3 regions of the Streptomyces sp. NPDC001515 genome follow, and region 2 is predicted to be linked to each of the others. Evidence: riboswitches for the same ligand, from Rfam matches in the RefSeq annotation. Region 2 holds a riboswitch; each other region holds the start of a gene.
What was found. A riboswitch is a leader RNA that binds a small molecule or an ion and turns the genes downstream of it on or off. The one in region 2 is predicted to bind cobalamin.
Positions count from the first base shown of each region.

Region 1 (10,169 bases), on a different contig from region 2:
CAACCTGGGCGCGGAGCACGTGGTGCTGGTGAGCCCCCTCGGCCTCCCTCCCCTGCCGCCGGACCCGTTACCGGACGGGGCGCGCGCCGAGGCCGAGCGCACCTCGGGCGAGGATGGCTTGGGTTCTCCGGCCATGACCCTCTTCGCTGACCGGGCCGAAGCGGCGTGCTCCGGTTTCAGGGTGACTGAGGCGAACCGGCACGTTGTCGCCCAGGTCTGCCGTCGGCTGGACGGTCTGCCGCTCGCCCTGGAGATCGCCGCCCGGCGGCTTCGCACGCTGTCTCCCGAGGAGCTTCTGCGGCGGCTGGATCACCGGTTCCGTCTGCTGGGCCCCAGTGCCGGAGAACGCACAGCACCTCCTCGCCACCAGGCGCTGCGTGCCCTGTTCGACTGGAGCTACGAGTTGTGCACCGAGACCGAGCGAGCGGCGTGGGAGCAGCTGTCGCTCTGTGCCGGTGGGGTGGTGCTGGGCGATGCGGAGCAGCTCTGCGTGCCCGCCGGGGAAGGCTCCGGCGCCGAGACACCGGAGGCCGTTGCTGGGGCGTTCGATGCCCTCGCGGGGCTCATGGACAAGTCGCTGCTCACCCGTGTCGAGGCAGGTGGCCACACCCGTTTGTACATGCTGGAGACCGTTCGCGCCTACGGGCAGGAACGCCTCGTGGAGAGTGGACGGGCTCAATCAGCCCTGTGCCGGCACCGTGCGTGGTATCTCCGGCTTGCCGCGCGGGCGGGGCGGGCGTACGGATCGTCTGCGCAGGCGTCGTGGCTGCGTCGCCTGCGGGTCGAGCACGCCAACCTGCGGCAGATTGTCACGGCGGCTCCGCCGCCCGGTGAGCCTGCGGCGGTCCTGCTCCACGCGTGTCTCGGATTCTGGCTGCACTGTCTGACCTCGGCCAATGTGGGCGAGGGTGCGGGGTGGATGCGAAGAACACTCGAACGGCACCCGCGACCTCCCTCCCCCGAGACTACGGCCCTGTGGTGCCAGGCTGTATGGGTTGCGGGATTTCTGCTGCTTCTCCACGGAGATTACGCCGGCGCCACAAAGGTGATTGCCCGGGGTGAGAAGGCATTGGCCGAGATTCCTCCGGCGACCACCACGGTGATCAGCGACCCGACCACCCGCCCCGAACCGGAGGAACTCACCGCCGCATTTCTCCAGCTGCGCGCTCTGCCCGCGTTGTTCGCCGGGGAGTCCGAGACCGCGAAGAAGTACACCGAAGCCGCCCTGGCGATCGGTCAGTGGTCCGACGCGCTGCTGACTCGGGAGCAGTGCGTCGCCCAGCTCGGCTTCGCCGCTGTGATGGAGGGCGACCATGCCCGCTCCATCGCGCTGCTCGAACAAGCGCTGGAGATGTCCGAGGCCCGGGGCGATGTGTGGCACCGGTGCTATCTGCTGTGGGCCCTGGCCGTCGGCCACAGCGAGGCCGGGCGGCCCGAGCTTGCCCTGGAGCCCCTCGAGCGGGCTCTCCGGCACACGCGAGAGATCGACGAGCACCTGGGCGAAGCCGCTCTCAGCGAGACCTTGGCCTGGGTCCTCTCCTCCTGCGGCGACCCGCGCTCGGCAGCGGTCGTACTGGGCGCCGTGGACCGTGTGTGGCTCCCGTCGGGCGCTCCTCGCCTCTTCGGCTTTACGCTCCTCACCGCTCATCGTGAGCGCGGACTCCAGAGCGCGCACCGGCAACTGGGTGAGAACGAGTACCGGCGGGCCTACCGGCAGGGGCAGAGCCTCGGCCTGCGGCGGGCGGTAGAGCAAGCATTCGCAGCACATCAGCCCGGGTAAGCGGGCCCTCTCCCGCGCTCTCGGGAGCCGGCGCCGCGGCGGTTCGACCGAAGACCGTCGAGGTGTGCGGACCGAGGTGTTCGGGCCACGCCGAATCGTCTCGATCCGCCGGGTGGGCCTGGCCAGTCTGGAACGCAGCGACGCTGCCCGCGCCCTTCCAAGCGGACAGCACGGCAGACAAGGAGCACAACGTGAAGCGCATGCTCACCGCACTGGCCGGAACCGCACTTCTGGGGGCCGGTCTCTTCGGGGCGCCGGGGGCCGCGGCGGCCGAGACGGCTGCGGACACCGCTGTGGCGAACACCTGCGATGCGGGCTACTACTGCGTGTACTGGGACGCCAACTACCAGGGTCGGGAGTTCCTGTTCGGCGGGAACAACTCCAGTTGGGCCTCCTGGGCGATCTTCAACGACGACTCGTCGTCCTGGAACGGAGGTACGTCGGGAATGGGCGTCATCCTCTACGGCGACGAGGGCTACAGCCGCCCCCTGGGCTGCCTCCCCGACGGCCGGGGCTGGACCCAGCACCGCCCCAACGACGACGGCGAAGGCAACAAGTGGACCTGGAGCTGCTGACCCCGGTCCCGTGACCCACCCCGGTCCCCGGGGCGGTACGCCGCCCCGGGGACCGCCTCGACCCGACGAACGAGGTGCCCCGCATGTTCCGTTTCCGCCCTCCGCGACGTATGACCGTGCTGCTCGCGGGGACGACCGCGCTGTGTGCTCTGGCCTCCTGCGGGCCGGCCCACGACAACGACCACCGGCCGGCTTCGGGGGTGTCGTCGCGAGCGGGGACGGCCCCCGTGACCCCGCCGACGATCACGTCCCACGAAGACCCCACCGGAGATTTCCGGAGCGACCCCAAGGGCGACCCGGCGGAACAGCGGCTGCTGTTCGAGACACAAGAACGCATGGTCGCCGCCTGCATGCGGAGTCGCGGCCGGGCGTACCGGCCCCTGGCCTGGCATGCTCCGGACCGTCCGGACGGCAGCGACGACGCCCACGGCGACGACGTCGCGGCACGCCGGCGCGAGGGGTACGGCGGCCTTTCGGCGCTCGTGCCGGCGCGCGCCGAGGACCCCAACGGCGACTACCTGCGGACCCTGCCCCGGGACGAGGCCAAGGCCTACGGTGCGGCCCTGTTCGGTACACAGGTCCATCGCCTCGAAGTGAACCTCCCCGACGGGGTGGTCTTCATGAATACGGACGGCTGCGTCGCACACGCCGAGCGGCAGCTGTACGGCGACCTGACCGTGTGGCTGAGAGCCCAGATGACGGTGATGAACCTGGCCAGTGAGATCAGCCGCAGGGTGACCGACGACGACCGGGCCGTCCGAACCCTGCCGGCGTGGCGTGACTGCATGAAGGCTCGCGGATTTCCCTACCGGGACCCGGTCGCCAGCCGGGCGGCGGTGTTCGCCAGGTACGAGAAAGAGACCGGCGGTCCCAGCGCCCGGCCTCAGGATCTCGACCGGCTCAGGCGCCGGGAGATCGCCGTTGCCGTCGCCGACGCCACGTGCGACGCGCGCGCCGGACGCGCGCGCACCATACGCGACCTCGAAAACCACTACCGTCGCAAGGTCACCCGGGAACACGCGGAACAGATCGCGGTCTACCGGACGCTCCGTCAGCAGGCCGCCGCCCGCCTGACGGAGCGCTGAGCCCGCCTGGCCCGGCTGCCTTCGCCTCGATCCCTACTGGCCCGCCCGCCCTCCTCTCAACGAGGATGGCTGTCGACGCGCAGGCGGACGGCAGCACCGGCACGGGCCGGGCAGGTTTCGGGGATGGCGACGACGTGTCGTTACGCATTCACTTCACCGTGGAGGACCTCGCGCGGACGCGCATCGCCGATGGGCCCGCCCCCTGCTTCGAGTTGAGCACCGCGGTGCGCCAACTTCAGGAACGGACCCATCTCGTCCGTCTCGGAGCCTGGCGCCACCGCACCCTGTCCGCCCTGCATCCTGCCTCCCGGATGGTCTTCGGACTCATGCCCTCCCGCGGCCGGGTCACCGAGTTTCTGAGCGGCGCGAACAGCTCCACCCCGGCCGAACTGCTCGAAGAGATCCGTGCCACGCCCCGGCGCCGCCTGCGGGCCAGTCTGGAAGGGACGGCGCGGCACCAGCCCCTGCCCTCGTGGGCTCTCCGGCTGCCGGACGACCCGGCGCTGCTCCAGCGGTTCTGCGACATCCTGGAGCACGTGGCCGGCCACGCCGTGGCCCCGCACTGGCAGGAGATTCAGGCCATGACGGCGGCCGACGCGGCGGTGCGCTCCCGCCAGATGCTCAGCGGCGGTGTGGAGAACCTTCTTGCCCGCATCAACCCGCGATGGATCCGCTGGCGGGCCCCCGTGCTGGAGGTAGCGGTGCTCTCAAGTTCAGACGCCGACGTGCACCTGGCCGGACAAGGGCTTCTGCTCCAGCCGTCGGTGTTTGCTGTGGAGGTTCCGGTGATCGACCTCGACACCGTGCCGCAGCCCGTCCTCACCTACCCGGTGGCTCAGCTCCAGGACGGGGTGACCACCCCCCTGTTCACTGCAGGGCGGGGCCGGACGGCACCAGCGGTCGACCTGGTCGGATCCATGCTGGGCCATACCCGGGCCGCGGTGCTCAGCGCCATCGTCGGCCACCCAGGCTGCTCGACCCAGCAGCTTGCCGCCCTCATCGGCATCGCCAAGGCCAGTGCCAGCGAGCACGCCACGACGCTCCGCAACGCTGGCCTGATCGACACCCACCGAGACCGCCGAACTACCGCCCACATCGCCACAACCACCGGCATCGCGGTGCTCAACGCGCCGTACGGACGACCCTAGTTCTGCCTGGGCCACGAGCCACGGCGCGCGCACCACTGGCATCAGATGGTGCGTGCTACACGGTGGTGGCGAGGCGCACCGGCGCGCTTCCATCAGCGTGACGGATCGAGGTACCCCTCACCGATGCGTCTATCGCACACCGCCACGAACGCGGGGACAACCGTAGGGACATCACCAGCGGCATCCGACCCACACCTGACGGGTAGTCGGGAAAGTCGGCAACAGGTCAGCATCCGTCCTGACACACCTGGTCGTCGAACAAGGTCCCTCATGATCACGCAGCCGTACGCGAACACCCGGAACCAGGCCCCCTCCAACGCCCCCTGTGGAGGCCATCCTCCGCCCGCACGTGACCACGGGTGACGAGGACCCCCACCGAGGAGAAAGAGCAGGTCAACGCACCCGACCGCGCGCCTTCAACGGCACCGCCGGCAGGGCCGGAGCGGAAAGCGGGGCGCCGTCGTAGCCCCGTACGGTGCCGAAGCGGTCGCCGTTCGTCCATGCCTCGCGGGCCTGCGCGATGTCGTCCTGCGTCCTGCCGATGAAGTTCCACCACATCACGATCTCCTCCTCGAACGGCTCCCCGCCCAGCAGCATCAGCCCCGCGTCCGACGCCGCGCGCAGGGGGAGTTCGGTGCGGCCGCAGCCGAGGTAGAGCATGGAGCCGGGGAGGACGGGGACGCCGTCGACCTCGGCCTCGCCGGACATGGAGAGGACGGCGTACTCGAAGTCGGGGTCGAGGGGGAGGCGCGCCTCGGTGCCGTGGGCGAGGGCGAGGTCTGCACCGACGATGGGGGTGTAGGCGGTGCCGGGGGAGGTGGCGCCGTCGAGGGTGCCGAGGATGACCGTGGCGGTGAGGCCGGGGGCGACCACGGTGGGCAGGTCCGTGTGGTGCTGGAAGTGGGGCTCGACGTCGCGGTGGGCGTCGGGGAGGGCGACCCAGAGCTGGGCGCCATGGAGGAGGGCGGCGTGCTGCCGGGGGCTCTCCTCGGAGTGGCTGATCGCGCGGCCGGAGGTCATCAGGCCGAGTTCGCGGGGGCGGATGGTCTCCAGGCTGCCGAGGCTGTCGCGGTGGAGGACCTCGCCCTCGTGCAGCCAGCTCACGGTCTGGAGGCCCATGTGCGGATGGGGCGGCACCTGCATCCCGGGCTCGTCGGCGATGTCGTCGGGGCCGTAGTGGTCGACGAAGGCCCAGGCGCCGACCATGCGGCGGCCCAGGTTCGGCAGCAGCCGGCGGACCTCGGTCGACTCACCGAGCCGGACGTGTCGCGGGGTGAGGAGTTCGCGTACGGGCTCGGCGACGACGAAGCCCCGCCCTCCGCAGACGGAGAGTGCGGCCTGGCGATCGAGATTGCTCATGGCGCTCAACCTATTCCCGTGCGACTGCGCGTGGCCGGACTCCACGCCGAATATTTAGTGGAATGTTAAACCATCTATCGGTGTTGTGGCGTACGGACAGGTACGGGACCGGCCCGGCCGCCGCCCTCGACCGAGGAGGTCACATGAGCGACGCCTACTACGAGTTCGGCACCGCCGCCGAGCGCTGGGAGCGTGCCCGGTTCTTCTTCGACGCGAAGGAGTACACCACCGCCGCCCGCATCCTGACCGGCCTCGTCGAGGAGGTTCCCGAGCAGGTCGCGCCGCGGCTGCTGCTGGCCCGCGCCTACTACCACTCGGCGCGCCTCGTCCGGGCCGAGACGGAACTGCGCGCCGTCCTGGAGCGCGACCCCGTCGAGGAGTACGCCCGGCTGATGCTCGGACGCACCCTGGAGCGCCAGGGCAAGCAGGCCGAGGCCGACACGCATCTGCGGATGGCCGCCGCGCTCGCCGGGGACTTCCCGGCGAAGGGTGACGTCTGAGGTTCCAGGCAGCGTCCGGAGCCCCGTTCCGGAAGACGCCGCCGGGCCCGCACCCCCGTCAATGGGGGTGCGGGCCCGGCTCCGCGCGTGATACCCCACGGGCATGAACGATCTCTCCACCCCGCGTCTGCTGCTTCGTCCGATGACCGTCGCCCACGCCGAGCGGGTGGCGGCGGGCAGCCCCATCGACGGGGAGCGGTGGGCCCCCGGTTTCCCCTCCCCCGGCGAGCGTGCCGCCGCCACCCGCTTCCTCGCCGACTGTGCGACGAGCGGCGACCCCACTCCCTTCGGTTCGTACGCGATACGGCTCCGCGCGGACGGGCTGGTCGTCGGGGGCATCGGCTTCCACGGGGCGCCGGACGGCCGGGGTCACGTCACGATCGGATACGGGCTCGTGCCCTCCGTGCGGGGCAAGGGGTACGCCTCCGAGGCGCTGCGCGCCCTGCTCCGGTTGGCCTGGGAGCAGGGCGTCGTGTGCGTGCACGGGGACACCGATCTCGACAACACCGCGTCCCAGCACGTGATGAGCGCGGCCGGCATGCGGTTCGTGAAGCAGGACGAGCGGCTGAAGCACTACCGGATCGAGTGGGGCGGCCACGACGACACCCGTTGAACGGGCGCGCCCGTTCAACGGACGGAGCCCGCCGGATCGTTCCCGGCGGGCTCCGTCCGTTGACGGCCCGGGTGTCAGCCGGTCAGGGCCGCCGTCCGGTCCGCCTCGCCGTTCCGGGCCGCGTCGCGGTCCGGGGACGGCACCAGCAGGCGTTCCGCCAGCGAGCCGAAGACCAGGCCGAAGACGGTCCACAGGGTCGCCTGGACCGCCAGCGTGGCCAGGCGGAACTCCCAGAGCAGCGAGGCCGGGAAGTCCTTCCCGACCTCGTCGTACGACGGGAGGAAGGCGTACGCGAGGCCGATGACCAGCACATAGCCGCCCGCCGCGGCGATGCTCGCGTTCCAGTTGCCGAGGCGCGGGGCCAGCCGCTTGCCGGTGAGGACGGCCGCCACGGCCAGGAGCACGCTGAGGGCGACCATCAGGAAGAACAGCGTGGTGCGCGAGCCGATGGTGTCGGGGTTGCCGACGGCCGGCGGGTTCGCCGGGTACTTCAGGAACGGCACGACGTACACCGCGAGCAGGGCCGCGCCCGCGAGGAGTGCCGCCGTGGCCCTCGGCCCGAACCGGCCGACGCGGCCGAGCGCGTAGCAGAAGACGAGTGCGGCGATGCCGCCCACGGCTACCCCGAAGACGAGGACGCCGGTGGCGAGACCCGCGGTGGACTGGAGGGTGCGGCTGACGAGTTCCCCGCCGCCGCCGTGGTCGTGGCCGTGCGCGTGCGCCTCTTCGAGCGCGATGGCCGCGTCGACCCGCGGCTCACCGAGGAAGTGGGCGACCAGCAGGGCGAAGGCGCCGGCGATCAGGCCGGCCAGCATGCCGCGGACCAACAGGGCCCGTACGGATAGAGAGTTCATGGGTGTCCCCTGGCTGAAGCGGCAGGATCAGTGGCAGGGGAAACCGAGGAGGTGGCGTCCGTCGTGGACCCATTCGTGCACGCCCTCACCGGAGATGAGCGCGGTGGCGCCCTGCTCGGCTCCGACGAAATAGAGCAGGACCAGCATGAGGATGCCGAAGAAGACCGCCCAGGGGGCCAGGGTCCTCAGCGAAACGGGGGTGACGGCGGGTGCGCCGGTGACGGGGGCAGCGGACTGTGCCATGGCAGAACCTCCTGAGGGAACACGCGTCCCGATCGTGGTGCCTGAGACGAAGGTGCCGGGTCTGACTTCCCGCACGCGTGCGGGTACACAGTGGCGCGACCGTGCCGGATTCCCACCGGACTTCCATCACACCCTCGTCATGTCGTCGCGACGATACAGCCTGCGCGCGGGTGCCGCCATGGTGCCCGAGGCGGGCGGCGGGCAGCCGGGATGCCAGGGTGGGCACGGGCAGGTGACCCTTGTTCGGGAAGGGGAGTGCGGTGGTGACGGTACGGGTGATGCTGATCTCACCGGCGATGAACCCGGGGCTGCGCGAGGCCCGGTTCGCCGGGGACGGGCCGCTCGACGCGGCCGGGTTCCGGCAGGCGCGGGCGGCCTCCGCGCGTCTTCCGGCCGCCGACGGGGCCGTACGCGGACCGTCCCGGCGCTGCGCCGCCACCGCCGAGGCCCTGGGTCTCGACTGCGATGCCGAACCCGCGCCCCACGACTGGGAGTTGGGGCGCTGGACCGGGGAGCGGCTGGACTCGGTGGCCGCGCGCGAGCCCGATGCCGTGGCCGCCTGGCTCGCGGATCCGGGCGCCGCCCCGCACGGCGGTGAGTCCCTGCTCGACCTCTGCGTACGGGCCGGGTCCTGGCTCGACGCGCTCGCCGCCGGGGCGGGCGGCCGGCGCCGGGTGCTGGCGGTCGCGGAACCCGCCGTGGTGCGGGCGGCGACCGTCCACGCGCTCGGCCTCCCGGCGGTCGCGTTCTGGCGGCTCGACGTCCCTCCGCTCACCCTGACCGAACTCGGCGGCCGGCCGGGGCGGTGGAACCTGCGGTGCGGGCGGCCCCTGACACCCTCGTAGAGCCTGTCCGGCCCTTCCCGTCCGTCCGCCCGCAGGGCGTGGCCGGGCGCTGTCCGGTGCGTGCTCTCGGCGTGCGGGGCGTCGCCCGGCAGACGGGAAGGGGCCGGACAGGCTCCCGGGGCGCTCAGCTGTCCCGGTACGTCTCCAGCAGCCGCAGCCAGATCTCGCTGATCGTCGGATACGCGGGCACCGCGTGCCACAGCCGGTCGATGGGGACCTCACCGGCCACCGCGACCGTCGCCGAGTGCAGCAGTTCGCCGATGCCGGGGCCCACGAACGTGACACCGCGCAGGATCTCCCGGTCCAGGTCGACGACCATGCGGGCGCGGCCCCGGTAGCCGTCCGCGTACAGCCCGGCTCCGGCGACGTCCGCCAGGTCGTAGTCGACGGCGCGGACGCGGTGGCCCGCCCGTTCCGCCTCGGCCAGGGTGAGGCCGACCGAGGCCGCCTCGGGGTCGGTGAAGACGACCTGGGGCACGGCCGCGTGGTCCGCCGTGGCCGTGTACGGGCCCCAGGGGTCCGCGTCCGGGTCCGCGGCCTCCTGCCGGGCCCGCGCGGCGATGGCGGCGCCCGCGATCCTGGCCTGGTACTTGCCCTGGTGCGTCAGGAGGGCGCGGTGGTTGACGTCCCCGACGGCGTAGAGCCAGGGGGTGCCCTCGACGCGGCAGCTGTCGTCGACCGTGAGCCAGGAACCGGGCTCCAGGCCGATCGACGCGAGGCCCAGATCGTCGGTGCGCGGGGCGCGGCCGGTGGCGAAGAGGATCTCGTCGGCCTCGACGCTCTTCCCGTCGTCGAGTGTGACGACGACGGGTCCGTCCGGGTCGCCGCGCCGTACGGAGGTGGCGGAGACGCCCGTACGGATGTCGGCGCCCGCCTCCGTCAGCGCCTCGGCGACCAGCTCGCCGGCGAAGGGTTCCATCCGGGGCAGCAGCCCCCGCCCGCGGACGAGCAGGGTGACCTGGGACCCGAGCGCACCCCAGACCGTGGCCATCTCGACGCCGACCACTCCCCCGCCGACGACGACCAGGCGGCCCGGCACCTCCTTGGCGCTGGTGGCCTCCCGGCTGGTCCAGGGGCGGACCGTGTCGATGCCGGGCAGTGCGGGGAGGACGGCCCGGCTGCCCGTGCAGACGGCCACCGCGTGCCGCGCGGTGAGCCGGTGCTCCG
Region 1 is NZ_JBSFHN010000007.1:181,932-192,100, forward strand. Features, by position in the region: gene ACWCXC_RS10765 (ATP-binding protein) at 1-1,780, shown strand, start outside; gene ACWCXC_RS10770 (peptidase inhibitor family I36 protein) at 1,981-2,355, shown strand; gene ACWCXC_RS10775 (hypothetical protein) at 2,583-3,440, shown strand; gene ACWCXC_RS10780 (DUF5937 family protein) at 3,575-4,588, shown strand; gene ACWCXC_RS10785 (pirin family protein) at 4,982-5,947, opposite strand; gene ACWCXC_RS10790 (tetratricopeptide repeat protein) at 6,091-6,447, shown strand; gene ACWCXC_RS10795 (GNAT family N-acetyltransferase) at 6,551-7,060, shown strand; gene ACWCXC_RS10800 (CbtA family protein) at 7,135-7,914, opposite strand; gene ACWCXC_RS10805 (CbtB domain-containing protein) at 7,942-8,157, opposite strand; adenosylcobalamin (AdoCbl) riboswitch at 8,203-8,296, opposite strand; gene ACWCXC_RS10810 (histidine phosphatase family protein) at 8,436-9,002, shown strand; gene ACWCXC_RS10815 (dihydrolipoyl dehydrogenase family protein) at 9,127-10,169, opposite strand, start outside.
Region 1: linked by a shared signal. The riboswitch ahead of ACWCXC_RS10805 (CbtB domain-containing protein) and the one ahead of ACWCXC_RS08985 (ribonucleoside-diphosphate reductase subunit alpha) in region 2 are both predicted to bind cobalamin.

Region 2 (10,169 bases):
CGGACCGGGTACCGGAGGACGGGGGTGGCAGCCCCTTTCGGGCCCACCACCCCCGTGGACGATCAGACGAGTCGGCGCCTCAGACGCTCACCGGCTCGGACTCCGTGAGCTCGGGGCTCAGGACTCCTTGTTGATCATCGAGTCGATCTCCGCGTCGGCGGCCTTGGTGGCCTCCTCGACCGACTTGCCCTTGATGATGTCGAGCAGCATGATCTCGAGCGTTTCCTTCTTCTCGATCGCGGTCCAGCCGGGGGCGATCGGGGTGAACCAGGCGTCCGGCACGGCGTTGGCGATGGCCGCGGTCTCCGGCTTGGCCTTCAGGGGCTCAAGCTGCTTGGTGTTGTTCGGAAGGATGTTCTTCGAGGCGAGAACCTCCTCCGACTTCTCGGAGGTGAACATCGAGATCCACTCCTCGCCGAGATCCTGGATCTTCGACTTGGAGATGGTGGCGAGGTCGGAACCGCCGATGAAGGAGGGGAGCGCCTTGCCGTTCGGGCCGGGCATACCCGCCGTGAGGATCTTGTCCTTCAGCTTCGGGTTGCCGTTCGCCTTGGAGTCGACGACGCTGCCGGCCTCCCAGCCGTTGCCGTAGAGAAGAGCGGTCTTCTCGTTGGCCATGACGTTGGCGTGGTCCGCCTCGTCCTTGGTCTTGTCGCCGTGGTTGTACTTCTTGACGAGCTCGACGAAGTCGGTGATGCCCTTCTGGGCCTCCGGCGTCGACAGAGTGGACTTCCACTCCTTCTTGCCCTCGTCGTACTTGGCGATGGACCCGCCCTCGGCGGCGACGTAGGACATCGCGGCGTACCAGTAGCGGCCCGGCAGGTACAGCGGCGAGAACGCCTTGTCCTTGCCGTACTTCTCGCCGATCTTGTCGAGCGCGGCGGTCAGCTCGTCCTGGGTGGCGGGGAGGGTGTCCTTGCCGGTGCCGGCCTTGAACATGTCCTTGTTGTAGATCGCGACGCGGGCGCCGGCGTAGTAAGGCACGCAGTACTGCTTGCCCTCGAAGGAGCACGTGTCCTTCAGACCCTTGATCCAGGTGTCCGAGTTCTCGTACTTCTTCGGGTCGATCTCGCCGAGCGCCCCGTTGAGGATGTAGGTCATGGTCTCGGTGTTACCGAGCTCGACCACGTCCGGGTACTTGTCGCCGGCCAGGGCCGCGTCCAGCTTCTTGGCCTTGTCCGCCCACGTCTGGTACTGGACGTTGACCTTGACGTTGGGGTACTTCGCCTTGAACTGGCTGTTGACGTCCTTGACCAGTTCGGGCCACGTGCTCTGCGCGTCCGACATCAGCCAGACAGTGAGCGTTTCCTTGCGGTCCTTCGGGTCCTTCGACGACGCCTTGTCGTCGTCCGAACCACACGCCGCGATGGAAACCAACATGCCCGCGACGCCGATCGCCGCGATGAGCTTGCGCTTCACGCCACCCTCCTCAGGGATGCTGCAACCCCCTGCCACCACGCAAGACAACGCCGACGAGTACTGCTGGGGCTGGGACCTGGTCTTTAATGGTTTAGACCAGTACCGGGAGCTTGGCCTAGACCTTTAGGGGTGTCAAGGGTGTATAAGAAGTGCACTCGCGTCCGTTATAGGACCGACACCTGAGGGAGGGCGACGAGCCGTGACCGGACCGTGCCACCATGTGAGCCGCGACAGACGGAGGAGCCGGTGACGGCAGCAACGCAGCAGTCGGGAAGGCGGGCCATGGGTGCCGACGGGGGCAGTGCGGAGAACGAGACGGGCGCGGGTGCGGGCACGCGCACCGCACGCGTCCCGAAGTACTACCGGCTGAAGCGACATCTCCTCGACATGACGGACACCATGCCGCCGGGCACGCCCGTGCCCCCGGAGCGGACCCTGGCCGCCGAGTTCGACACCTCGCGCACCACGGTGCGCCAGGCGCTCCAGGAGCTGGTCGTGGAGGGCCGGCTGGAGCGCATCCAGGGGAAGGGGACCTTCGTCGCCAAGCCGAAGGTCTCGCAGGCCCTTCAGCTGACCTCGTACACCGAGGACATGCGCGCCCAGGGACTGGAACCCACGTCCCAGCTCCTGGACATCGGCTATGTGACGGCCGACGACACCCTGGCCGGACTGCTCGACATCAACGCGGGCGGGCGGGTGCTGCGGATCGAGCGGCTCCGCCTGGCCAGCGGCGAGCCGATGGCCATCGAGACCACCCACCTCTCGGCCAAGCGCTTCCCGGCGCTGCGCCGCTCGCTGGTGAAGTACACCTCTCTCTACACGGCGCTGGCCGAGGTGTACGACGTGCGGCTGGCCGAGGCCGAGGAGACCATCGAGACCTCGCTGGCCACCCCGCGCGAGGCCGGCCTGCTCGGTACGGACGTGGGTCTGCCGATGCTGATGCTGTCCCGCCACTCGCTGGACGAGCAGGGCGAACCCGTCGAGTGGGTGCGGTCGGTGTACCGGGGCGACCGGTACAAGTTCGTGGCCCGCCTGAAGCGCCCGCTGGACTGATCCGGCAGGGCCACTTCCGGCCACCCCGACCGGCCCCCGTGGGAACCCTCCCACGGGGGCCTTCCGCTGCCCGCACGCGACCCCCCTCACCCCCATTGGTCTGGACCAACCCCCCGACGGATAAGGCCATTTCGACCCCTCGTACGCGACGCCGTGACCGTTGCCGGACCGCAATGCGGACGGGGGGTGACGGTAGCCGGGACACTGCCCTAGATTTCCTGCGCATTACAGGTGCTCAGCGAGGGGACGGAGTCGCCGCCATGTCAGCAGATCCTGACGAGAAACCACCCGCCATCACCCCGGTCCGGGTGGTCATCGCCCTCTGCCTCGTCGCGCCGTTCGTGGCGATGCTGTGGGTGGGCTCGTACGCGAAGGTCGACCCGACCTTCATCGGAATCCCGTTCTTCTACTGGTACCAGATGCTCTGGGTGCTCATCTCCACGGCGCTCACCATGATCGCGTACAAGCTGTGGCAGCGTGACCAGCGCGCCCGCAAGGGAGGTGCGTCGTCATGAAGGACGGCGTGAACGGCGTCGCGCTCGGCGTCTTCATCTTCTTCTTCGTGGCCGTCACCGTCATGGGCTTCATGGCGGCCCGCTGGCGCAAGGCCGAGAACGAGGCCAGCCTCGACGAATGGGGCCTGGGCGGACGGTCGTTCGGCACCTGGGTCACCTGGTTCCTGCTCGGCGGCGACCTCTACACCGCGTACACCTTCGTCGCCGTCCCGGCGGCGATCTACGCGGCGGGCGCGGCCGGCTTCTTCGCGGTGCCGTACACCATCCTGGTCTACCCGCTGATCTTCACCTTCCTGCCCCGGCTCTGGTCGGTGTCGCACAAGCACGGCTACGTCACCACCTCGGACTTCGTCCGCGGCCGCTTCGGCTCCAAGGGCCTGTCGCTGGCGGTCGCCGTCACCGGCATCCTGGCGACCATGCCCTACATCGCGCTCCAACTCGTGGGCATCCAGGCGGTGCTGGACGTGATGGGCGTCGGCGGCGGCGAGAACACCAACTGGTTCGTCAAGGACCTGCCGCTGCTGCTCGCGTTCGCGGTGCTCGCGGCGTACACCTACTCCTCCGGGCTGCGCGCGCCGGCGCTGATCGCCTTCGTCAAGGACGGGCTGATCTACCTGGTCATCGCCGTGGCGATCATCTACATCCCGATCAAGCTCGGCGGCTTCGACGACATCTTCTCGGCCGCCGCGGACAAGTTCGCCGGACCGCCCGGCGGCAAGCCGACCGGGGCGCTGGCCCCGCCCGAGGCCGGGCACTGGGGGTACGCCACGCTGGCACTCGGCTCCGCGCTGGCCCTGTTCATGTATCCGCACTCGATCACGGCGACGCTCTCCAGCCGCAGCCGTGACGTGATCCGCCGCAACACCACGATCCTGCCGCTGTACTCGCTGATGCTGGGCCTGCTCGCCCTGCTCGGCTTCATGGCGATCGCGGCCGGCGTGAAAGTGGAGAACGGCCAGCTGGCGATCCCGCAGCTATTCGAGAACATGTTCCCGGACTGGTTCGCGGGCGTGGCCTTCGCCGCCATCGGCATCGGCGCGCTGGTGCCCGCCGCGATCATGTCCATCGCGGCGGCCAACCTGTTCACCCGCAACATCTACAAGGACTTCCTGAAGCCCGACGCGACGCCCGAGCAGGAGACCAAGGTCTCCAAGCTGGTGTCGCTGCTGGTGAAGGTCGGCGCCCTCGCCTTCGTCCTCACCATGGACAAGACGGTCGCGATCAACTTCCAGCTGCTGGGCGGGATCTGGATCCTCCAGACCATGCCGGCCCTGGTCGGCGGCCTCTTCACCCGCTGGTTCCACCGCTGGGCGCTGCTGGCCGGCTGGGCGGTCGGCATGGTCTACGGCACCGCCGCCGCGTACGGGGTGGCGAGCCCCACGCAGAAGCACTTCGGCGGCTCCTCCAAGGAGATCCCGGGCCTCGGCGAGATCGGCTACATCGGTCTGACCGCCTTCGTGCTCAACGTCGTGGTCGTGGTGGTCCTCACGTTCGTCCTGAACGCCCTGAAGGCCCCCGCCGGCATCGACGAGACCTCCCCGGAGGACTACACGGCGGACGCGGGCGACCCCGGGGTGACCGAGGTGCTCCCGCCGGCCACCGCCGGTGCGCCGGGCGGGCACTGACGCACGGTCACGGGCCGTCGCGCCCCCGGCTGCCGGGGGCGCGACGGCCCGTTCGCGCGCGGGCGCGGAACCCGGTCGCGGACCGTGCCGGGGCGTGGGGCAGACTCCGCACATGGACATGACGATCCGACCGGTGGACCCCTCGGAGCACGCCCTCCTCGGCGAGATCACCGCCGAGGCCTATCTCGGGGACGGGCTGCTGGACTTCGGTGCCGACGACCCGTATCTGGTGCACCTGCGCGACGTGGCCCGGCGGGCCGCCGAGGCCGAGGTGCTGGTCGCGGCGGACGCCGGGGGGCGGGTGCTGGGCGGAGTCACCTACGCGGCGCCGGGCAATCCCTGGGCGGACATCGCGGGACCGGACGAGGCGGAGTTCCGGATGCTGGCGGTCGCCCGCGAGGCGCGCGGGGCGGGCGCGGGCGAGGCGCTCGTACGGGCCTGCATAGCCCGCGCACGGGCCACCGAGGGCGTCACGGGCCTGGTGCTGTCGACCCAGCCGGCCATGCGCGGGGCGCACCGGATCTACGAACGCCTCGGCTTCGTACGGACCCCCGAGCGGGACTGGGATCCGATCGACGACCTGAGGCTGCTGACCTACCGGCTGGAGCTGCACTCCTCCGTCTGAGCACCCATGCGACACAACATGTGGGGGCCGCCTCATCCGGCGGCCCCCACATGTATGCTCATGCTCGCTGTCGCCGCAGGGGAATCCGGTGCGAATCCGGAACTGTCCCGCAACGGTGTGTTCGGTGCGCTTTCGCGCACCTCCAGTCCGAGGACCTGCCGACAGCGCACCCGGCTCGACCGAACCGGGTGCCCAGACGTCCGGGCCTCGTGGATGGGCCGGTGGACGCCGCACGGAGTGCCGCCCTGTCCGGGCCCCGCTCCGCCCGGCTGCCCCCGCGCACCCGACGGCCCCGAGCCGAGCGAGGGAGAGCACCAGGTGACCATCGCGCCAGCCGATCCGGTCTCAGCGGCCGAGTCAACGGGAAGCACGGGCGACGGACCGGGGGCCGCGCTGCTGCGGACCCTGACCGCGCTCACCGCGGACCTGCCCGACACCGACCCCGGACGGGTCGCCGCCGCCGCGCTGCGCGGCCGCAGCGCCCACGCGGACGAGGCCGAGCTGCGCTCGCTGGCCACCGAGGCCGCCGCCGGGCTCATCTCCGAGGACCCCGCCTACTCCCGGCTCGCCGCCCGCCTGCTGACCCGCGCCGTCGCGGAGGAGGCGGCCGGGCAGGGCGCCACCTCGTTCTCCGCCTCGGTCGCCGTGGGCCACCGCGAGGGGCTGATCGCGGACCGCACCGCCGCGTTCGTGGCGCGGCACGCCGACGCGCTGGACGCGCTGGTGGAGGGGGCGCTCGCCGAGGGCGCCGACGACCGCTTCGGCTACTTCGGGCTGCGCACCCTGCACAGCCGCTATCTGCTGCGCCACCCGCACACCCGTCAGGTCATCGAGACGCCGCAGCACTTCATGCTGCGCGTCGCCGCCGGACTGGCCGAGGACGAATCGGCGCGCGCCCTGGACGAGGTCGCCGCGCTGTACGGGCTGATGAGCCGGCTGGACTATCTGCCCTCCTCCCCCACGCTCTTCAACTCCGGCACCCGCCATCCGCAGATGTCCTCCTGCTATCTGCTGGACTCGCCGCGCGACGAGCTGGACTCGATCTACGACCGCTACCACCAGGTGGCCCGGCTCTCCAAGCACGCGGGCGGCATCGGTCTGCCGTACTCCCGCATCCGCGCCCGGGGTTCGCTGATCCGCGGCACCAACGGGCACTCCAACGGCATCGTGCCGTTCCTGAAGACGCTCGACGCCTCCGTGGCGGCGGTCAACCAGGGCGGCCGGCGCAAGGGCGCGGCGGCGGTCTACCTGGAGACCTGGCACGCGGACATCGAGGAGTTCCTGGAGCTGCGCGACAACACCGGCGAGGACCAGCGGCGCACGCACAACCTCAACCTGGCGCACTGGATCCCGGACGAGTTCATGCGCCGGGTGGAGGCGGACGGCACCTGGTCGCTGTTCTCCCCGTCGGACGTGCCGGAGCTGGTGGACCTGTGGGGCGAGGCGTTCGACGCGGCCTACCGGGACGCCGAGGCCCGGGGCCTGGCGCGCAGGACCCTGCCGGCCCGTGAGCTGTACGGCAGGATGATGCGGACGCTGGCCCAGACCGGCCAGGGCTGGATGACGTTCAAGGACGCCTCCAACCGGACCGCGAACCAGACGGCGGAGCCGGGCCGCGTGGTGCACTCCTCGAACCTGTGCACCGAGATCCTGGAGGTCACCGACGACGGCGAGACGGCCGTCTGCAACCTGGGCTCGGTCAACCTCGCCGCGTTCGTCGAAGGCGGCACGATCGACTGGGAGCGGCTGGACGCCACCGTCCGCACCGCCGTGACCTTCCTGGACCGGGTCGTCGACATCAACTTCTACCCGACCGAGCAGGCCGGCCGGTCCAACGCCCGCTGGCGCCCGGTGGGGCTGGGCGCGATGGGGCTCCAGGACGTCTTCTTCAAGCTGCGGCTGCCTTTCGACTCCCCCGAGGCCCGCGCGCTGTCCACGCGGATCTCGGAGCGGATCATGCTCGCCGCGTACGAGGCGTCGTGCGATCTCGCGGAGCGCTCCGGCCCCCTCCCCGCCTGGTCCGAGACGCGTGCCGCCCGCGGGGTGCTGCACCCCGACCACTACGACGCCGAGCGGGCCTGGCCGGAGCGGTGGGACGCGCTGCGCGCCCGGATCGCGAAGAGCGGGATGCGCAACGCGCTGCTGCTCGCCATCGCGCCGACGGCGACGATCGCCTCGATCGCCGGGGTGTACGAGTGCATCGAGCCGCAGGTCTCCAACCTCTTCAAGCGCGAAACGCTCAGCGGTGAGTTTCTCCAGGTCAACGGCTATCTGGTGGAGGAGCTGAAGGCGCTCGGCGTCTGGGACGCGCGGACCCGTGAGGCGCTGCGCGAGGCGAGCGGCTCGGTGCAGGGCTTCGCGTGGATCCCCGAGGAGGTGCGGGCGCTGTACCGCACGGCGTGGGAGATCCCGCAGCGCGGCCTGATCGACATGGCGGCGGCCCGTACACCGTTCCTCGACCAGAGCCAGTCGCTCAACCTGTTCCTGGAGACGCCGACGATCGGCAAGCTCTCCTCGATGTACGCGTACGCCTGGAAGCGCGGGCTCAAGACGACGTACTACCTGCGGTCCCGTCCGGCGACCCGGATCGCCCGCGCGGCGTCCGCCGCCGCCGCCGTCCCCGCGCAGGCTCCGGCGCCCGACGCGGACGCGATCGCCTGCTCCCTCGAAAACCCCGAGTCCTGCGAGGCCTGCCAGTAATGAGCGCCACCGACGAGAAGAACCTGCTCGACCCGGGCTTCGAACTGACCCTGCGGCCGATGCGCTACCCGGACTTCTACGAGCGCTACCGGGACGCGATCAAGAACACCTGGACGGTGGAGGAGGTCGACCTCCACTCCGACGTGGCCGATCTCGCCAAGCTCTCGCCGGGCGAGCAGCACATGATCGGCCGGCTGGTCGCGTTCTTCGCGACCGGGGACTCGATCGTCGCCAACAACCTGGTGCTGACGCTGTACAAGCACATCAACTCCCCCGAGGCGCGGCTGTACCTGTCGCGGCAGCTCTTCGAGGAGGCCGTGCACGTCCAGTTCTATCTGACGCTGCTCGACACGTATCTCCCCGATCCGGAGGACCGGGCGGCGGCGTTCGCGGCGGTGGAGAACATTCCGTCGATCCGGGAGAAGGCGCAGTTCTGCTTCCGGTGGATGGACTCGGTCGAGAAGATCGACCGGCTGGAGACGAAGGCCGACCGCCGCCGCTTCCTGCTGAACCTCATCTGCTTCGCTGCGTGCATCGAGGGGCTGTTCTTCTACGGCGCGTTCGCCTACGTGTACTGGTTCCGTTCGCGCGGGCTGCTGCACGGTCTCGCCACGGGCACCAACTGGGTGTTCCGGGACGAGACCATGCACATGAACTTCGCCTTCGAGGTGGTGGACACCGTCCGCAAGGAGGAGCCCGACCTCTTCGACGAGGCCCTGGAGCAGCAGGTCACGGCCATGCTGAGGGAGGCCGTCGAGGCGGAGCTGCAGTTCGGCCGCGATCTGTGCGGGGACGGGCTGCCGGGGATGAACACCGATTCGATGCGCCAGTACCTGGAGTGCGTCGCCGACCAGCGGCTGACCAGGCTGGGCTTTCCGGCGGTGTACGGCTCGGAGAACCCGTTCTCCTTCATGGAGCTCCAGGGCGTCCAGGAGCTGACGAACTTCTTCGAGCGGCGCCCCTCCGCGTACCAGGTGGCGGTGGAGGGCACGGTCGGGTTCGACGACGACTTCTAGACCCGCGCCCAGCTCCTGACGTACGGACGCCGTGCGGCCGCCACCGGCCGCGCGGCGTCCGCCGTTCCGGGGGGTTCGGTGGCGCGGGTGCGTTCCGCCTCGCGCAGGGCGCGGTCGATGCGCCGCTCCCGGGCGATGCCGAGGAGGGCGGGGGTCAGGACGACGACGATGACGGCGGATATGCCCAGGATGTTCACGAATGTGTTCATGGCTCTACTCTCGCCGCTCGCGCACGAGAACATCAGTGGCAGGACTGTCATTCGGCATCGAATTACTGCCACACTGGGGGCATGCTGAAGAATGTCGCCGCCCTGATGCTCGATGACGTCCATCCCTTCGAACTCGGCGTGCTGTGCGAGGTCTTCGGACTGGACCGCAGCGACGAGGGCCTTCCGGTGCACGATTTCGCGGTGGTCTCCGCCGAGGGCCCCGAGCTGCGCACCCACGCGGGGTTCACGATCCACACCCCGTACGGCCTCGACCGCCTGGAGGAGGCCGATCTGATCGCGATCCCGGCCGGCAGCCGCTTCGGCGACCGGGAGTTCCCCGAGGAGATCCTGGAGGCGCTGCGGCGGGCCGTGGACCGGGGCGCGCGGGTGCTGAGCGTCTGCTCCGGGGCGTTCCTGCTGGGCGCGGCCGGCCTGCTCGACGGCCGGCGCTGCACCACGCACTGGAAGCACGCGGACGTCCTGGCCCGCCGCTTCCCGCGCGCCCGGGTGGAGCCGGACGTGCTGTACGTGGACGAGGGCTCGGTGATCACCTCGGCGGGCACGGCGGCGGGGATCGACGCCTGTCTTCACTTGGTCCGGCAGGCGTACGGCCAGGACGCCGCCAACACGATCGCGCGCCGCATGGTGGTGCCGCCGCACCGGGACGGCGGCCAGGCGCAGTACATCCAGCGCCCGCTGCCCCGTGACCGCTGCGACACGGTCGGCGGCACCCTGGCGTGGATGGAGCGCCATCTGGACCGGGAGATGACCGTGGACCAGCTGGCCGCCCACGCCCACATGTCCCCGCGCACCTTCGCCCGCCGCTTCCAGCAGGAGACCGGTACGACCCCCTACCGCTGGCTGCTGCGCCAGCGGGTCCTGCTGGCGCAGCACCTGCTGGAGACCACCGACGAGACGATGGACACGATCGCCGGGCGGACGGGCTTCGGGAACGCGGCGGCCCTGCGCCACCAGTTCGTCCGCTCGCTCGGGACCACCCCGCAGGC
Region 2 is NZ_JBSFHN010000006.1:33,839-44,007, forward strand. Features, by position in the region: gene ACWCXC_RS08960 (sugar ABC transporter substrate-binding protein) at 118-1,419, opposite strand; gene ACWCXC_RS08965 (GntR family transcriptional regulator) at 1,702-2,472, shown strand; gene ACWCXC_RS08970 (DUF3311 domain-containing protein) at 2,733-2,987, shown strand; gene mctP (monocarboxylate uptake permease MctP) at 2,984-4,612, shown strand; gene ACWCXC_RS08980 (GNAT family N-acetyltransferase) at 4,725-5,237, shown strand; cobalamin riboswitch at 5,292-5,414, shown strand; gene ACWCXC_RS08985 (ribonucleoside-diphosphate reductase subunit alpha) at 5,556-7,937, shown strand; gene ACWCXC_RS08990 (ribonucleotide-diphosphate reductase subunit beta) at 7,937-8,953, shown strand; gene ACWCXC_RS08995 (hypothetical protein) at 8,950-9,162, opposite strand; gene ACWCXC_RS09000 (helix-turn-helix domain-containing protein) at 9,244-10,169, shown strand, end outside.

Region 3 (10,169 bases), on a different contig from region 2:
GACGCGGGCCCGGCGGGGGTGTACGTGGTGGTGGACGAGGTCGACGACCACCACGCCCGCGCGGTGGCGCACGGGGTGGAGATCCTGATGGAGCCGACGGACCAGGACTACGGCTCGCGGGACTACATGGCGCGGGACGCCGAGGGCAATGTGTGGAGCTTCGGGACCTACGCCCCGGGCGCGCAGGGCTGAGGGGCCCCTGGAGCCTGCCGGATGCCGGCGCGGCGCCTGCAAGGAGGGCCCTGGGGGACCTTCCGCATGCGGCCGACGCGGCGCCCGTGCCGGCACGTGCGGGGCCGGGGCGCCGCACCGGCCGCCCCCGGCCCGGGTGGCGGGCGGGGTGCGGCCGTCGGTTCAGGCTCCGCCGGTGTGCACCTGGAACGCCGCCTTGCGGACGGCCTTGGCGAGCGCCGGGTCGGGGTGCGCGGCGGCCAGCGCCACCAGGACCTGTACGGTGCGCGGATGGCCGACCGCCCGGACCTCGTCCAGCAGCGCGGGGACGGTGCCCTGCACGGCCGAGTCCAGGTGCCGGACCAGCAGCGCGGTCTCGCCGTGGTCGGCGACGGCCGCGGCGGTGTCCACCCAGAGCCAGGTGGCCTCCTCGCGGCTGAGGACCTCCTGGGCGTCCTCGGGGTCGGCCCCCTCGTACTCGGCGAGCCAGAGCAGTGCGTAGGGCCGCAGCGAGGGGTCGGCGGCCACGGACCGCACCTCGGGTTCGGCGGGGGCGCCGACGACCCGGAGCGCCTCGAAGGCGAGCCCGCGCAGCAGCGCGTCCTCGCCCCGGGCCACGCCGAGCAGTTCGGCGACGGCGCTGCCCACGGGCCGGGCGGCCAGCCAGGCCCGGTATTCGGCGCGGGCCGGGCCGGGGGTGAGGCGGGCGCAGCCGAGCAGCATGTCGGCGGCGGACTGCTCGATGTTCCCGGCCGGGCTCTGGGCGGCGACGCAGATCTGCTCCAGCTTGACCCAGACCGCCCAGTTGCCGAGCGGGGTGAGCGTGGCGTGCCCGGGGTGCAGGGTGAGCGCGCCGACCGCGGCCAGCCCCTCCAGGGCCCAGTCCAGCAGCAGCGCGACCAGGGCGGCGGGGTGGGCGGTGGGCTCGGGCGCGGCGGGCGCGGGCAGCGGCTGGGGTCCGTACGGGACCTCGCAGCGCTCCTCGTGCAGTTCCGCGACGCGCTGGCCGAGCAGGTCCAGGAGGACGGGCACCGCGACCGGGCCCGCCGAGAGCTGGAGCAGGGAGAGCACCTGGGGCACGGCCTCGACGGCCTCGGCGACCGCGGTGGACTCGATGCCGCGGGGTGCGGGGTGGACGAGCGACCAGGCGTCGAAGAGCGCCACCCAGCCGCGCAGCACGGCGGAGTCGTCGCGGTCCCAGGCGCGCAGCCGCCAGCCGGGCCGCGCGGTCTCGCCGTGCAGTTCCACGAGTCCGGCGAGACGGGCCCGGTCCCAGCCGGAGCGCACCTGCTCGGGGGACAACTCCAGCGCCGCCGCGGCCTGTTCGAGGGCGTGGGCGGCGAGCGGGGGTATGCCCGCCCGGGTGCCGTCGGCCGCCCAGCGGGCGATCCGGACGGCGTCGGCGAGGGCGGCCCTGGCCTGGCGGGCCAGTTCGGCCCGGGGCGGGGTGCCCTCGGGAGGGCGCGGCGCGGGCCTGGTGCGCCGGGTCGTCACGGCCTTGCGAGCGGTGGCGAGGGGTCGCGGGCGGACAAGTCGCAGCCTGGAGTCGCGCGGGGTACGGGACGTCACGGGGAGCAGTCTTGCCTCTGACGGCCCGAAAGCCCAAACGGAACCCCGCTGACCGCTCCGGGGAGGGGTCGGCGGGGCCCGGGGACCAAGCACCCGAAGCGGCACATCGGCTCACATCAGGGGCGTGAGGAAGCGGCGCAGGGTCTCTTCGTAGTGGACCGGGTCGGCGTTCCACATCGCGCCGTGCGGAGCCCGGGGCACGGGGTGCAGGGAGACCAGGTCGGGGCGGAGCGCGGCGAGCTCCCGGGACGGCCGCCAGGGGGCGAGGGTGTCGTCGGGGCCGTGGAAGATCAGCGTGGGGACGTGCAGGGTCGCGGGGAGCGAGGTGTCCAGGAGGGGGGCTCCGTGCAGGCCGGTCTGGCCCTGGGCGGCGCGGACGGCCAGCGGCCTCAGGACGGAGGGGACGCCCCGGGCGGCGGCCAGGGCCCGCAGGGTGACGGACCAGTCGAGGACGGGCGAGTCGAGGACGAGGCCGCGGATCCGGTCCCGGAGCGCGGAGTTGACACTGGCGTGCAGGGCCATGGCGGCACCGGTGGACCAGCCGTGCAGGACGACCTGCTCGGCGCCGTAGCGGACGGCGAAGCGGAGGGCCGCGTCCAGGTCGCGCCATTCGGACTCGCCGAGGTGGGAGAGGCCGTCCGGGGAGCGCGGGGCGCCCGGATCGCCGCGGTAGCCGAGGTCGAGCACCGGGAGCTGCTGCCCGTGCAGGAAGCCCAGCACGTTGAGGGGGTGCGCACGGGTGGTGCCGATGCCGTGGACCGCGATCACCCAGGTGGCGCGGGCCCCGGGGACGAACCAGGCGGGCAGTGCGCCCAGTTCGCCGGGGATCTCGACCTCGCGGAAGTCCAGGCCCAGCGCCTGGGCGGGGTCGCTGGCGTACACCTCTGGGGTGATGTGGACCTTGGCGCCGGGGACCAGGACGCCCCGGTCGACGCGCTCCAGCCGGCGCACGACGGTGTCGGCGGCCTGGTGGGCCTGGTCGAGCACCGGTCCCACCACCGCGTGGACGCCGTCGCCCGCCAGTCCGTAGGTGCCGGGCCGCAGCGAGGCGAGGGACCGGGTGAGGGTGACCTGTCCGGCCGCCGTGGCGTGCACGGTCAGGCCGCGGTCGGCGGGAAGGGGTCGTCCGGACGGCGCCCCGAGGGCGGCGTCGCTGGAGAGCCGGCCGGCCGCGACCGCGGCCGCTCCGGCGCCGAGGATGGTGGTGACGGCCGCTGCCGTCGCTGTTGCCGGGCGCACGGCATCAGTCTCCGGGGCTCCCCGGGGCAGGGCCACCGGACGGGGGCCGTCCGGTGGCCCGGCCGTATACGGGCGGGGACGGCGGCGGTCAGCGCGGGCGCTGCCCGTACCCCTTCAGGGCCTCGCCGACCTCGGCCAGTTGCCCGGGGGTGAGCAGGGCCGGGGTGCGGCCGGGGACGGAGCTGGCGGTGAGCCAGAGGCGGCAGAGCCATTCCAGCTGGGCGGTGCGGTCGTACGCCTCGTCGAGGGTGGTGCCGTAGGTGACGGTGCCGTGGTTGCCCAGCAGACAGCCGGTGCGGTCGCGCAGGGCCAGGAGCATGTTCTCGGCCAGCTCCTCGGTGCCGTAGCGGGCGTAGGCGGCGACCCGGACGGGGCCGCCGAGCATCGCGGAGGCGTAGTGGAGTGAGGGCACCTCGGTGACCAGCGTCGAGACGGCGGTGGCGTGGACGGCGTGGGTGTGCACGACGGCGGCCGCGTCGGTGTTCCGGTAGACGGCGAGGTGGAGCGGGAGTTCGCTGGTGGGGGTCAGTTCTCCATGGGTCTGCCTACCGTCCGGATCCACGGCCGTCAGATCCTGGGGGCGCAGCCGGTCGTAGGGCACTCCGCTGGGGGTGACGAGGATCGTGGAGCCGACCCGCGCGGAGACGTTTCCCGAGGTCCCCACGACCAGCCCCTCGGCGGCGGTCCTGCGGGCGGTCGCGACGACCGCGTCCCAGGCCGCTTCGATCGATTCGCGCCACTCATCGCTCATACGAAGATCCTTTCCACGGATGAGCGGCCCCGCGCCGCCCCCTCGCGCGGGACCGCGCCAGGCCCCGAATTCTGGGCCACGCCCGGCCCGTAGCGGAATCCCGTCGCCGTCCGGCGGGCGAAGAGGGCGGCCGGGCTCCGGTTGGGGTCACCGCAAAGCCCTGCCCAGTTCATCTTCCGTTCACCCAGCTTGCCTACGGTCCACGTGCCAATGACGTCGAACGATTGCCTGGGTAAATGGAACACATCACGCTGCTGCTCGCGATAGTGATCGTGACAGCTCTAGTGTTCGATTTCACGAACGGTTTCCACGACACCGCCAACGCGATGGCCACGACCATCTCGACCGGCGCACTCAAACCCAAGACAGCGGTGGCCATGTCCGCCGTTCTCAACCTCGTCGGCGCGTTCCTGTCGGTGGAGGTCGCCAAGACGATCTCCGGCGGGATCATCAATGAAGACGGGCTCAGAACCGAGGTCATCTTCGCGGCGCTCGTCGGCGCCATCCTGTGGAATCTGCTGACCTGGCTGGTCGGCCTGCCCTCCAGTTCCTCCCACGCCCTGTTCGGCGGCCTCATCGGCGCCGCGGTGATGTCCGCCGGCTGGTCCTCCGTCGACGGCGGCACCGTCGTCACCAAGGTGCTGCTCCCCGCGGTCGCCGCCCCGATCGTCGCCGGTGTCGCCGCCCTGCTGGCCACCCGGCTGACGTACCGCATCGGCGGCCGGATCAAGGGCGACGCCCAGGAGAAGGCCACCGCCAAGGGCTACCGGGCGGGCCAGATCGCCTCGGCCGGCCTGGTCTCCCTCGCCCACGGCACCAACGACGCGCAGAAGACCATGGGCATCATCACGCTCGCCCTGGTCACCGGCGGCGTCCTCTCCCCCGGCTCCAACCCGCCGGTCTGGGTGATCGTGAGCGCCGGTCTCGCCATCGCGATGGGCACCTACCTCGGCGGCTGGCGCATCATCCGCACCATGGGCAGCGGACTGACCGAGCTCAAGCCGCCGCAGGGCTTCGCCGCCCAGACCAGCGCGGCCACCGTCATCCTGGCCTCCTCGCACCTCGGCTTCTCCCTCTCCACCACCCAGTCCTGCTCCGGCGCGGTGATGGGCGCGGGCCTCGGCCGCCGGGGGGGCGTGGTCCGCTGGTCCACCGCCACCCGGATGTTCGTCGCCTGGGGCCTGACCCTGCCGGCCGCCGGTCTGGTCGGCGCGGGCGCCGAGTTCGTCACCAAGCAGGGCACCTGGGGCGTCGTCGTCGTGGCGGTGCTGCTGGTCGCCGGCTCCGGTGCGATCTGGGCGCTCTCGCGCCGCAAGCCCGTGGGCCACGACGACGTCGCACCGTCCGGCGCCCGGACCGCGCCGGACGCCGAACCGGCCGGTGTCGTCACCACCGCCATCGCGGCCGTCAGCCCGCCGCCCACGCTCGCCGCCCAGCCCGACCTGACGGCGACCCTTCCGGCCCCGGCCGCGCCCGTCACCGCCGATCCGGCCCGACCCGCCACGGTGTAAGGACACACACATGCACATCGACTGGGCAGCACTCGGCACCGTCTTCGGCGTCTCCCTCGTCACCACCGTCGCCCTGGTGGGCCTGTTCACCCTCGGCATCGTCGGCCTTTCCAAGCAGCCGGAACCGGCCGCGCGGGGCGGCGCGGCGGGCGGGTCGGTCCTGCTGGCCCGCGCCGGCGGGTACGTCTGCTTCGGACTGTGCGCGGCGGCGGTCGCGTACGGGATCTATCTGATCGTCGCCTGAGGGCCGTACGCCCTCTCCGACCCCCACCGGGCCGGGCGCCCCTTCGCGGGTGTCCGGCCCTGTGTGTGTCCGCCCACACCGCGCCCCCGCAGGTCAACGGCAAGTTGACGGGTGTTCGCGGAGCGTGGTGGACTGCCGGAGCCATTACGGCGACAGCAGAGGAAGCCGGTGCGAATCCGGCGCGGTCCCGCCACTGTCACCGGGGAGCGGTCCCCCCTCTCGGACGTCACGGCCCACCGGGCCGGAAGACCGGGAGACCGCGGATCCGGGAGCCAGGAGACTCTGGTCGCCGTCTCGTCGAACCAGGGCGCGGACCCTGAGTGAGGACATATCGCCATGCCCGGCCCCGTCGCCAACCCTTCCCCGCCGCTTCCCCGTACCGGGGCCCGCCGAGGCGCCACGGCCGGCTGACCCGTGCGTGCCGATCGCGTCTTCGCGTACGGCGCCACGGCCGGGATGATCGGTGATCTGCTGCTCGGTGACCCCCGCAGGGGCCATCCGGTGGCCGCCTTCGGGCGGGCCGCGGCGGACGTCGAACGCCTGCTGTGGCGCGACCACCGGGGGTGGGGCGCGCTGCACACCCTGGTCTGCGCCGGCGGCGCCGCCGGGGCCGCCGCCCTGGCCTCCCGCGCCCTGCGCCACCGCCCCGCCGCCTCCGTGGCCCTGACCGCCGCCGCCACCTGGTCCGTCGTCGGCGGAACCTCCCTGGGGCGCGAGGCGCGGGCCATCGGCGGCGCGCTGGCCGCCGGGGACGTCGAGGGGGCCCGGGAACGGCTGCCGCATCTGTGCGGCCGCGACCCGCAGTCCCTGGACGGACCGCAGATCGCCCGTGCCGTCGTGGAGTCCGTCGCCGAGAACACCTCGGACGCCGTCGTCGGCGCCCTGGTGTGGGGGGCGCTGGGCGGCGTCCCCGGACTCGTCGGCTTCCGGGCCGCCAACACGCTGGACGCCATGGTGGGCCACAGGTCGCCCCGCCACCGGCGCTACGGCTGGGCCTCCGCCCGCCTCGACGACGTGGCCGGCTGGCCCGGCGCCCGGCTGACCGCCCTGCTCGCCACCGCCGCCGGAGGGTCGCCGCGCGCGGCGCTCCGGGCCTGGCGGGCGGACGCGGCCGCGCATCCGAGCCCCAACGCGGGCCCGGTGGAGGCCGCGTTCGCGGGGGCGCTCGGCGTGCGGCTCGGCGGCACGCTGGCCTACGGCGGCCGGGTCGAGCACCGTCCCGTGCTCAACGGCGCGGCGGGCCGGGCCGTGGAGACCGCCGACATCGAACGCGCGGTACGGCTCTCGCGCCGGGTCGGCGCCCTGGCGCTCGGCGTCAGCGTCGTGGCCCGGCTGGGCGCGGGCGCGGCTGCCCGCCGCCTCCGGTCCCGGGCCGGGGCCGCCCCCTCCCCCACCACCGGACGGAGCAGGACATGAGCGGCGGACTGCTGGTCGCCGGGACCACGTCGGACGCGGGCAAGAGCGTCGTCACGGCGGGCATCTGCCGCTGGCTGGTGCGCCGGGGCGTGAAGGTGGCGCCCTTCAAGGCGCAGAACATGTCGCTGAACTCCTTCGTGACCCGCGAGGGCGCCGAGATCGGACGGGCCCAGGCCATGCAGGCCCAGGCCGCCCGCGTCGAGCCGACCGCCCTGATGAACCCGGTGCTCCTCAAGCCCGGGAGCGACCGCTCCAGCCAGGTGGTGCTGATGGGGCGCCCGGTCGGCGAGATGAGCGCCCGGGGCTACCACGGGGGCCGGCAGGAGTCCCTGCTGTCCACCGTCACGGACTGCCTGGAGCGGCTGCGCGGCACGTACGACGCGGTGATCTGCGAGGGCGCGGGCAGTCCGGCCGAGATCAATCTGCGGCGCACCGACATCGTCAACATGGGCATCGCGCGGGCCGCCCGCTTCCCGGTGGTGGTGGTCGGCGACATCGACCGGGGCGGGGTCTTCGCCTCGTTCTTCGGAACGACCGCGCTGCTCGCGCCCGAGGACCAGGAGCTGATCGCCGGCTATCTGGTGAACAAGTTCCGGGGCGACGTCTCGCTGCTGGAGCCCGGCCTCGGCATGCTGCGGGAGCTGACCGGCCGGCCGTCGTACGGGGTGCTGCCCTTCGCGCACGGTCTGGGCATCGACGAGGAGGACGGACTGCGGGTGTCGCTGCGCGGCGCCGTGCGCGAGTCGGTGGTGGCCCCGCCGCACGGGGAAGACGTGCTGCGCGTCGCCGTGTGCGCGGTGCCGCTGATGTCGAACTTCACCGACGTCGACGCGCTGGCCGCCGAACCGGGCGTCGTCGTGCGGTTCGTGGACCGCGCGGAGGAGCTGGCGGACGCCGATCTCGTCGTCGTGCCCGGCACCCGGGGCACCGTGAAGGCGCTGGCCTGGCTGCGCGAGCGCGGACTGGCCGACGCGCTGCTGCGGCGGGCCGCCGAGGGCCGTCCGGTGCTCGGCGTGTGCGGCGGCTACCAACTGCTCGGCGAGCGGATCGAGGACGAGGTGGAATCGCGCGCCGGCCGCGTCGAGGGGCTGGGGCTGCTCCCGGTCCGGATCCGCTTCGACCGCGAGAAGACCCTCGCCCGGCCGTCCGGCGAGGCGCTGGGCGCCCCGGTCGAGGGGTACGAGATCCACCACGGCGTCGCGGACGTGCGCGGCGGCGAGCCCTTCCTCACCGACGGGCGGGGCCGCCCGCTGGACGGCTGCCGCTCCGGCTCCGTCTGGGGCACCCACTGGCACGGCTCGCTGGAGAGCGACGCCTTCCGGCGCGCCTTCCTGACCGAGGTGGCGCGGGCCGGGGGCCGCCGTTTCGTCCCCGCCCCCGACACCTGCTTCGCCGCGCTCCGCGAGGAGCAGCTCGACCGGCTCGGCGATCTGATCGAGGAGCACGCGGACACCGACGCGCTGTGGCGGCTCATCGAGTCGGGCGCGCCGTCCGGACTGCCGTTCGTTCCGCCGGGTGCGCCCGCGTCCCCCGCCCAGGAGGTCATGTGAGTACGCCCTACCCCTTCACCGCCATCGTCGGACAGGACGACCTGCGACTCGGGCTGCTGCTCAACGCGGTGAGCCCCGCCGTCGGCGGAGTCCTCGTCCGGGGCGAGAAGGGCACCGCGAAGTCCACCGCCGTCCGGGCACTGGCCGCGCTGATGCCCGAGGTCACCGTCGTCCCCGGCTGCCGGTTCTCCTGCGCCCCCGACGCCCCCGATCCGGTGTGCCCGGACGGCCCGCACCCGTCCGGGGCCGGCGCGGCGCGGCCCGCCCGCACGGTCGAGCTGCCCGTCGGCGCCTCGGAGGACCGGCTCGTCGGGGCCCTGGACATCGAACGGGCGCTGGCCGAGGGCGTGAAGTCCTTCGAGCCGGGGCTGCTGGCCGAGGCGCACCGGGGGATCCTCTACGTCGACGAGGTCAACCTCCTCCACGACCACCTGGTCGACCTGCTGCTGGACGCGGCGGCGATGGGCGCCTCGTACGTGGAGCGCGAGGGCGTCTCCGTACGGCATGCCGCGCGGTTCCTGCTCGTGGGGACGATGAACCCCGAGGAGGGCGAACTGCGCCCGCAGCTGCTCGACCGGTTCGGGCTGACCGTGGAGGTCGCCGCGTCCCGGGACACCGATCTGCGGGTGGAGGTGGTGCGGCGGCGGCTGGCGTACGACGACGATCCGGCGGGTTTCGCGGCCCGGTGGGCGCCGGAGGAGGCGGCGCTGCGGGAGCGGATCACGGCCGCGCGGGCGCTGCTGCCGGAGGTCCGGCTGGGCGACCGCGCGCTGCGGCAGATCGCGGCGACGTGCGCGGCGTTCGAGGTGGACGGGATGCGGGCCGACATCGTGATGGCCCGGACGGCGACCGCGCTGGCCGCCTGGGCGGGGCGCGGGGACGTGCTGGCCGAGGACGTCCGGCAGGCCGCCCTGCTGGCGCTCCCCCACCGCCGCCGGCGCAACCCCTTCGACGCGCCGGGGCTGGACGAGGACAAGCTCGACGACACGCTGGAGGAGAACGGCGGCGGGGACGACGATCCGGAGCCGGACGGCCCCGGGGGCGGTGGCCGGCCGCCCCGGGGGGGCGGTCCCGACACGCCGCCGGGTCCCGGGGCGGGAGCGGACGACACGCCCGGGACGGCCGGTGACGGCCCGTCGGAGCGGGGACCTGAGCCGGGTCCCTCGCTGCCGGGGCAGGGCGGTGAACAGGCACCGGTCCGGGCAGGTGAGCCGTTCCGGACGAAGGCGCTGAGCGTTCCCGGGCTGGGCGAGGGGGCGGCGGGGCGGCGGTCCCGGGCGCGTTCCGCGCAGGGGCGGACGACCGGGGACCGGCGTCCGCGCGGCGGGCTGACGGCGCTTCATCTGGCCGCGACCGTACGGGCCGCAGCCCCGCACCAGCGGGCGCGGGGCCGGTCGGGTCCGGGGCTGGTGGTGCGGCGGGACGATCTGCGCCAGGCGGTGCGGGAGGGGCGCGAGGGCAACCTCGTGCTCTTCGTCGTGGACGCCTCCGGGTCGATGGCCGCGCGGCAGCGGATGGGCGCGGTGAAGGGGGCGGCGCTCTCCCTGCTGCTGGACGCCTATCAGCGGCGGGACAAGGTCGGGCTGATCACCTTCCGGGGCCGGGGCGCCGAGCTGGTGCTGCCCCCGACGTCCTCGGTGGACGCCGCGGCGGCCCGGCTGGAGGGCCTGGCGACCGGGGGCCGTTCCCCGGTGGCCGCCGGGCTGCTGAAGGCCCAT
Region 3 is NZ_JBSFHN010000003.1:281,613-291,781, forward strand. Features, by position in the region: gene ACWCXC_RS06430 (VOC family protein) at 1-192, shown strand, start outside; gene ACWCXC_RS06435 (hypothetical protein) at 355-1,665, opposite strand; gene ACWCXC_RS06440 (alpha/beta hydrolase) at 1,852-2,979, opposite strand; gene ACWCXC_RS06445 (class II aldolase/adducin family protein) at 3,068-3,730, opposite strand; gene ACWCXC_RS06450 (anion permease) at 3,967-5,241, shown strand; gene ACWCXC_RS06455 (hypothetical protein) at 5,252-5,485, shown strand; cobalamin riboswitch at 5,645-5,767, shown strand; gene ACWCXC_RS06460 (cobalamin biosynthesis protein) at 5,900-6,901, shown strand; gene ACWCXC_RS06465 (cobyric acid synthase) at 6,898-8,451, shown strand; gene ACWCXC_RS06470 (putative cobaltochelatase) at 8,448-10,169, shown strand, end outside.
Region 3: linked by a shared signal. The riboswitch ahead of ACWCXC_RS06460 (cobalamin biosynthesis protein) and the one ahead of ACWCXC_RS08985 (ribonucleoside-diphosphate reductase subunit alpha) in region 2 are both predicted to bind cobalamin.